3 regions of the Streptomyces sp. NPDC005266 genome follow, and region 1 is predicted to be linked to each of the others. Evidence: riboswitches for the same ligand, from Rfam matches in the RefSeq annotation. Region 1 holds a riboswitch; each other region holds the start of a gene.

Region 1 (2,193 bases):
CAGGTCTGCTCCGGTGCCGTGATGGGCGCGGGGGTCGGCCGCAAGGGCTCGGTGGTGCGCTGGTCGACCGCGGGCCGCATGGTCATGGCGTGGGTGCTGACCCTGCCGGCCGCGGGTCTGATCGCCGGCGCCGCGGCGCTGCTGGCCGACCAGGGCAACGGGGGCGTCACGGCGGTCGCCGTGCTTGCCGTCCTGGCCTGCGGGGCGATCTGGGCGCTGTCGCGCCGCAAGCCCGTGGACCACACCAACGTCAACGAGGCCGGGCCCGCCGAGCCGGTGGGCGCCGTCACCGCCGCCCTCCAGTCCGTCGCCCCGCCGCCCGTAGGCGGCGCGCCCGCCGCCGACACCACCGGGGCCACCACCGCGAGCAGCGCCCCGGAGCCCACCGAAGCGCCCGCCACGGAAACCACCCCCACCCCCGCCGCCGCGGCGACCAGCACCACCAGCTAAAGGGAGCTACGCAATGAGCATCGACTGGGCGGCACTCGGCCAGGTCTTCGGCATCAGCCTCACGGTGACGGTCGGCATCGTCGGCGTCTTCACCCTGGGGATCGTCGGCACGTCCCGGAAGAGCCGGCCGCAGCCGCAGGACGGCACGGCCGTCGTGGTGGCGGTGCCGGGCGACGGCTCCACGGTCGCCCGCACCGGCGCGTACGCCTGCTTCGCGCTGTGCGCCTCGGTCGTGGCGTACGGCATCTATCTGATCGTCGCCTGAGGACCGCGCGTCCCCGACCGACCCCACCGACCGCCGGGCTGCGGCGCTGGTCAGCGCCGCAGCCCGGCGGTCGGTCCATGTGGGCCTCGGCACACTCTCGCATCGCGGGTCATAGGCGAGTTGACGGCCCTTCGCGGCCCATGGTGGACTTCCCGAGCCAAACGGCGGCAGGAGAGGAAGCCGGTGAGAATCCGGCGCGGTCCCGCCACTGTCACCGGGGAGCGCTCTCTCATCGCCTGTACGGGTCACGGCTCGTCCATATGGTTCGTCCGTATGCGGAGCTGGAAGGCCGGGAGAACCGCGGATCCGGGAGCCAGGAGACTCTCACCGCCGGTCACGTCGAGCCAGGGCGCGGACCCTGAGTGAGGACATACCGCCATGCCCGGCCCTGTCACGCCGCCAGCCCCACCTGTCCGTACGCCGCTGCGCCGAGGCGCGACGGCGGGCTGACGGATGCGTGCCGACCACGCCTCGTACGCGTGCGGCGCCGCCCTCGGCTTCCTCGGTGACCTCGCCCTGGGCGATCCGCGCCGCGGTCATCCGGTGGCCGCGTTCGGGCGCGCCGCCGCGGCCGCCGAGCGGCGGCTGTGGCGCGACCACCGCGGCCACGGAGCCCTGCACACCGCGGTGTGCGCGGGCGGCGCGGCCCTCGGTGCCGCGCTGCTGACGCGCACCGTACGGGCCCTCGCCGGGCCCCGTGCGCCGCAGATCGCGCTGACCGCCGCCGCCACCTGGGCCGTGCTGGGCGGTACGACGCTCCGGCGTGAGGCGCGGGCTGTCGGCGACGCGCTGGCCGCCGGAGACCTCCACACGGCCCGGGAGCGGCTGCCGCATCTGTGCGGACGCGACCCGCAGGCGCTGGACGGGCAGCAGATGGCCCGCGCGGTCGTCGAGTCGGTCGCCGAGAACACCTCCGACGCCGTCGTGGGCGCGCTGGTGTGGGGAGCCGTGGGCGGGGTACCGGGCCTCATCGGCTTCCGCGCAATCAACACCCTGGACGCCATGGTGGGTCACAAGTCGCCGCGCTACCGGCGGTTCGGATGGGCGGCGGCCCGCCTGGACGACGCCGCCGGCTGGCCCGGTGCGCGCCTCACCGCCGCCCTGGCCACCCTCGCCGGCCCCGACCCGCGCGGCGCGTGGCGCGCCTGGCGGCGGGACGGCCGGCGCCACCCGAGCCCCAACGCGGGCCCGGTGGAGGCGTCCTTCGCGGGCGCGCTCGGCGTACGGCTGGGCGGCACCCTCGCCTACGGCGGCCGGGTCGAGCACCGGCCGGTGCTCAACGCCGGTGGGCGGGCCGTCCAGACCGCCGACATCGACCGCGCGGTACGGCTGTCGCGCCGCGTCGGCGCGCTGGCGCTGCTGACGTCGATCGCGGCAAGGACCGTTGTGGGCAATCGTTCGGCGGGGCGGAACGGGTGGGCACAACCCATCCACCGGCCCGTACCCGGCAACGAAAGGGCAAGCCGATGACGGGGCCG
Region 2 (2,193 bases), on a different contig from region 1:
ACGCAGTTCGCCCGACCCGCCCCGGGAGGCGAGCGTGGCGAGCAGCCGCCACTGGGCCGCGCTCACCCGGCCGAGCGGGACGGCGACGGACACGGCCAGGCGCCCGTCCGGCCCGGTGACCAGCCCCGGCGCGGGGCCCGGCGGCGAGAGACCGGGGTCCGGCTCGGTGCGTACGGTACGTACCGTCTCGATCCCCGCGGCGGCGAGCCGCGTCGCCAACCCGTCGGCCGCCACGGCGTGTTGCGCCGGAAGCTCACGCACCCGCCATGCCCGGGTGCCGCTCGCCCGCACACTCGCCAGGAACTCCACGGCGGCCAGCGCGGCCGCGCGCGGCACGTCCCCGGCCTCCCGCACCCACAGCTCGATGCTGTCCGGCGTGTCGCGACCTTCGGTCCGCTCACTACGACACGCCGGGCCAGGCATCCGCAGCACGGCCCCGCCGTCCGGCGTTGCGATCAATGTCACATCCGCGCCCAAGGCGGCCACATCGCCGCGCCCGTCGTCCAGCGCGAACAGGAAACGTCCCGACAAGGCGGACAACTCGTCCGACGTCTCGTCGCACAGCGCCGCGTCCAACTCCCGTGCCCACGCCGCCACATCCGCGTGTCCCGCACCGTCCAGTCCGCACAGCGGCGACGCCACGACGTTGCGCACCCGCTCATGCCGGTCCGACGGCAGCAGTCCGGCCGCCCGCAGCCGCCCCGCCAGTTCCGCGCCGCACCCCGGGTCCAGCCCGCGTACCTGCAGATTGCCGCGGGAGGTGATGTCCAGCCGGGCGTCCCCCAGCTCCTCGGCCACCCGTGCCAGCGCGTCCGCCTGACGGGTCGTCAGCAGCCCGCCCGGCACCCGGACGCGGGCCAGCGCGCCGTCGTCCGCCGGGTGCAGCCGCAGGGCGCCCGGGCAGGCGTCATCGCGCCCGCTCCGGCGGCGGAAGGGGGATTGATCCCCTGGTGGGACGGTTGTCGGGGGGAGGGGCATGGCGGCGAGCATACCGACGATTCCCTTGCCCTCACCGTCCCCTGCCAGGTCAGCAACGCTTACTATGCTCAGCGGCGGGTCGTCTTGGCCCGCCGGACGCACAAGACGGCGTCAAGGGGAGGAAGCCGGTGCGAATCCGGCGCGGTCCCGCCACTGTGAGCGCGGTGGCTGCCGGCAGGCAGCGGCCGGGCGAGCCAGGAACTCCCGCCGTCTTCAACCCGCCCGGGGCGCGGACCCCGAGGAAGGCGCGCTGCGCATGATCCTGCTGCTGTCGACCTCCGACACCGACCTGCTCAGTGCCCGTGCCGCCACGGGCCCGGTGCCGTACCGCCTCGCCAACCCGGCCCGGCTCGCACTCGACGACCTCCCCGGCCTCCTCGACGGCGTCCAACTCGTCGTCGTCCGGCTCCTCGGCGGCGTCCGCGCCTGGCAGGAGGGGCTGGAGACGCTGCTCGCCGGGGACCGCCCCGTCGTCGTCCTCACCGGTGAACAGGCTCCGGACGCCCAGCTCATGGAGGCGTCCACCGTCCCGATCGGGATCGCCGCCGAGGCCCACGCCTATCTCGCCCACGGCGGGCCCGCCAACCTGGCCCAGCTGGCCCGGTTCCTCTCCGACACGGTGCTGCTCACCGGCCACGGCTTCGAACCGCCCGCGCCCGCCCCCACCTGGGGCCCGCTGGAGCGCACCGCCCGCGGCGACGTCACCGGCCCGACCGTCGCCGTGCTCTACTACCGCGCCCACCACATGAGCGGCAACACCGCCTTCGTCGAGGCCCTGTGCCAGGCCGTGGAGGACGCGGGAGGCCGGCCGCTGCCGCTGTTCGTCGCCTCCCTCCGGGCCCCCGAGCCCGAGCTGATCGAGGCCCTCGGGGCGGCCGACGCGATCGTCACCACCGTCCTCGCGGCCGGCGGCACCCGGCCCGCCGCCGCCTCCGCGGGCGGCGACGACGAGGCGTGGGACGCGGGCGCGCTCGCCGCGCTCGACGTACCCGTCCTCCAGGCGCTGTGCCTGACCAGCCCGCGCGCCGCGTGGGAGGAGAACGACGAGGGCCTGTCGCCGCTGGACGCCGCGACCCAGGTCGCCGTCCCGGAGTTCGACGGGCGGCTCATCACCGTGCCGTTCTCCTTCAAGGAGGTCGACGAGGACGGGCTGCCGGTCTACGCCGCCGACCCCGAGCGCGCCGCGCGTGTCGCGGGCATCGCGGTACGACACGC
Region 3 (2,193 bases), on a different contig from region 1:
CCTGCCCGAGGGCGAGATGCGCGAGCGTGAGCGCGCGTTCGTGGACACCATGTTCCGGACGAACGCGGCACCGGAGGAGGTCATCGCCGCCAACGAGGGCCATCAGCGCATCCTGCGCGAGCTCGTCGCGCTCAAGCGGCGCACACCCGCCGACGACATCGTCAGCGATCTCATCGCCGCACGCGACAAGGACGGCTCCCGGCTGAACGAGCAGGAGCTCGCCGACACCGTGGGGCTGCTCATCGCCGCCGGCTACGAGACGACGGTGCAACTGCTCGACAACGCGATCCACGCCATGCTGACCCATCCGGAGCAGTTCGCCCTGGTCCGCCGGGGCAAGGCGTCCTGGGACGACGTGATCGAGGAGACGCTGCGGGCACAGCCCCCGCTGGCGCATCTGCCGCTGCGCTTCGCCGTGGAGGACGTCGACGCCGGTGAGGGCGTCGTCATCAAGAAGGGCGACGCGGTCCTGGCGTCCTACGCGGCGGCCAACCGCCACCCCCGGCTGCACGGCACCGACGCCGACCGGTTCGACATCACCCGGGCGGACAAGGAGCACCTGGCCTTCGGCTACGGCATGCACTACTGCCTGGGCGCACCGCTGGCCCGGCTGGAGGCCCGGATCGCACTCCCCGCGCTGTTCGACCGCTTCCCTGACCTGGAGCTCGCCGTCCCGCCGCAGGCCCTCGAACCCGCACCGACCTTCATCTCCAACGGCCACCGGAGCCTGCCGGTGCTGCTGCGCGCGGAGGCGGACAGGGGGGCGGGCGGGCGGCAGGCGGCCGCCGGATAAGGTATCCGTAAAACTTCATTCGCGCCCGTTCGGGGGAAGTCGGTGGGAATCCGACGCTGACCCGCAACCGTGAGTACGGCCCTCGGGGACGTATGAGCCGGAACACCAGGGCGGGCGCGACGCAGGCTCCCGTCGTCCCGGGCACCGGGGCGGCACCGTCGAGGGATGCGGAGCTGAGCCGGGTGTCATCGTGTCGTGGCGGGGCGGATCGCTCCGCGCGTGGGTGGTCAGCCGTGCGCGGCCGCGCCCGTAGGCGGTCCGTCCCACCGCGGCGACAACGATCGAGAGGCACCACAGCCATGAACCTACGCCGCAGTGTGGCGGCTCTGTCCGTCTCCGCCGCCGTGTGCGGCGCAGTCGTCGCGCCCGCCGCCTTCGCCGACGGCCCGGCGCGCCCGGAGGGGCTATACGGTGCCAAGGACCCGAAGTTCGACGGCGTGTGGCGGCAGTCGCTCGCGCTGCTCGCCCAGGACGCGGTGGGCGTCACCCCGGCGAAGTCGGCTGTCGACTGGCTGGCCGGTCAGCAGTGCGCGGACGGCGGCTTCGGGGCCTACCGGGCGGACACCGCGAAGGCGTGCGAGCCGAAGAAGGGTGAGTTCACCGACGCGACCTCGGCGGCCGTGCAGGCGCTGGCGGCGGTGGGCGGGCAGTCCGACGCGGTGGAGAAGGGCATCGGCTGGCTGAAGCGGAACCAGAACGACGACGGCGGCTGGGGCATGAACCCCGGCGGGCCGACCGACGCGAACTCCACCTCGGTCGCGGTCGGCGCCTTCGCCGCTGCCGTGAAGGACCCGTCGAAGATCACCGCCGAGAAGGGCGGCAAGAGCCCGTACGACGCCCTGCTCGGGCTGCAGCTGGGATGCGCGGCCAAGGCGGGAGAGCGCGGGGCCTTCGCCTACCAGCCGGACAAGAGCGGGAACACCGGGAAGAACGCCAAGCTCGCCGCGAACACCCTGGCCACCGTGAGCGCCGCGCTGGCCGCCCAGGGCAAGGGCTTCGTCTTCGAGCCCGTCGGCGACGACACCCGCAAGAGCCCGGAGCCGATGGACTGCGAGGGCGGGGACGGCGGGGCCGGTACGCCCGAGGACGCGGCCGAGGCCGCCCTCGGCCATCTCTCCACCGCCCTGTCCGAGCACGACGGACACCTGATGTCCACGATGCCCGGCGCCAAGAACCAGCCCGACTTCGGCGCCACCGCCGACGCGGTCATGGCGCTCGCCGCCGGGAAGCACAGCGCCGCCGCGGGCAAGCCGCTCCAGTGGCTGCGGCGGAAGAACAGCGGCGCGGTGGCGTGGGCGAAGGGCGACCCGGGGGCCCTCGGCAAGCTGATCCTCGCGGCATACGCGACCGGCAGCGATCCGCGGAGCTTCGGGGGCGTCGACCTGGTGCGGCAGCTCAAC

Evidence for each region. A riboswitch is a leader RNA that binds a small molecule or an ion and turns the genes downstream of it on or off. The one in region 1 is predicted to bind cobalamin.
Region 2: it holds a riboswitch for cobalamin, as region 1 does, so the genes downstream of both, cobN (cobaltochelatase subunit CobN) here and ABZU99_RS11485 (cobalamin biosynthesis protein) in region 1, are expected to answer to the same signal.
Region 3: it holds a riboswitch for cobalamin, as region 1 does, so the genes downstream of both, ABZU99_RS31845 (prenyltransferase/squalene oxidase repeat-containing protein) here and ABZU99_RS11485 (cobalamin biosynthesis protein) in region 1, are expected to answer to the same signal.

The regions. Positions count from the first base shown of each region.
Region 1 is NZ_JBEXHC010000005.1:58,254-60,446, forward strand. It holds gene ABZU99_RS11475 (inorganic phosphate transporter) at 1-450, shown strand, start outside; gene ABZU99_RS11480 (hypothetical protein) at 464-715, shown strand; cobalamin riboswitch at 888-1,039, shown strand; gene ABZU99_RS11485 (cobalamin biosynthesis protein) at 1,169-2,185, shown strand; gene ABZU99_RS11490 (cobyric acid synthase) at 2,182-2,193, shown strand, end outside.
Region 2 is NZ_JBEXHC010000002.1:412,025-414,217, forward strand. It holds gene cobG (precorrin-3B synthase) at 1-978, opposite strand, end outside; cobalamin riboswitch at 1,037-1,202, shown strand; gene cobN (cobaltochelatase subunit CobN) at 1,235-2,193, shown strand, end outside.
Region 3 is NZ_JBEXHC010000027.1:51,048-53,240, forward strand. It holds gene ABZU99_RS31840 (cytochrome P450) at 1-793, shown strand, start outside; cobalamin riboswitch at 798-922, shown strand; gene ABZU99_RS31845 (prenyltransferase/squalene oxidase repeat-containing protein) at 1,093-2,193, shown strand, end outside.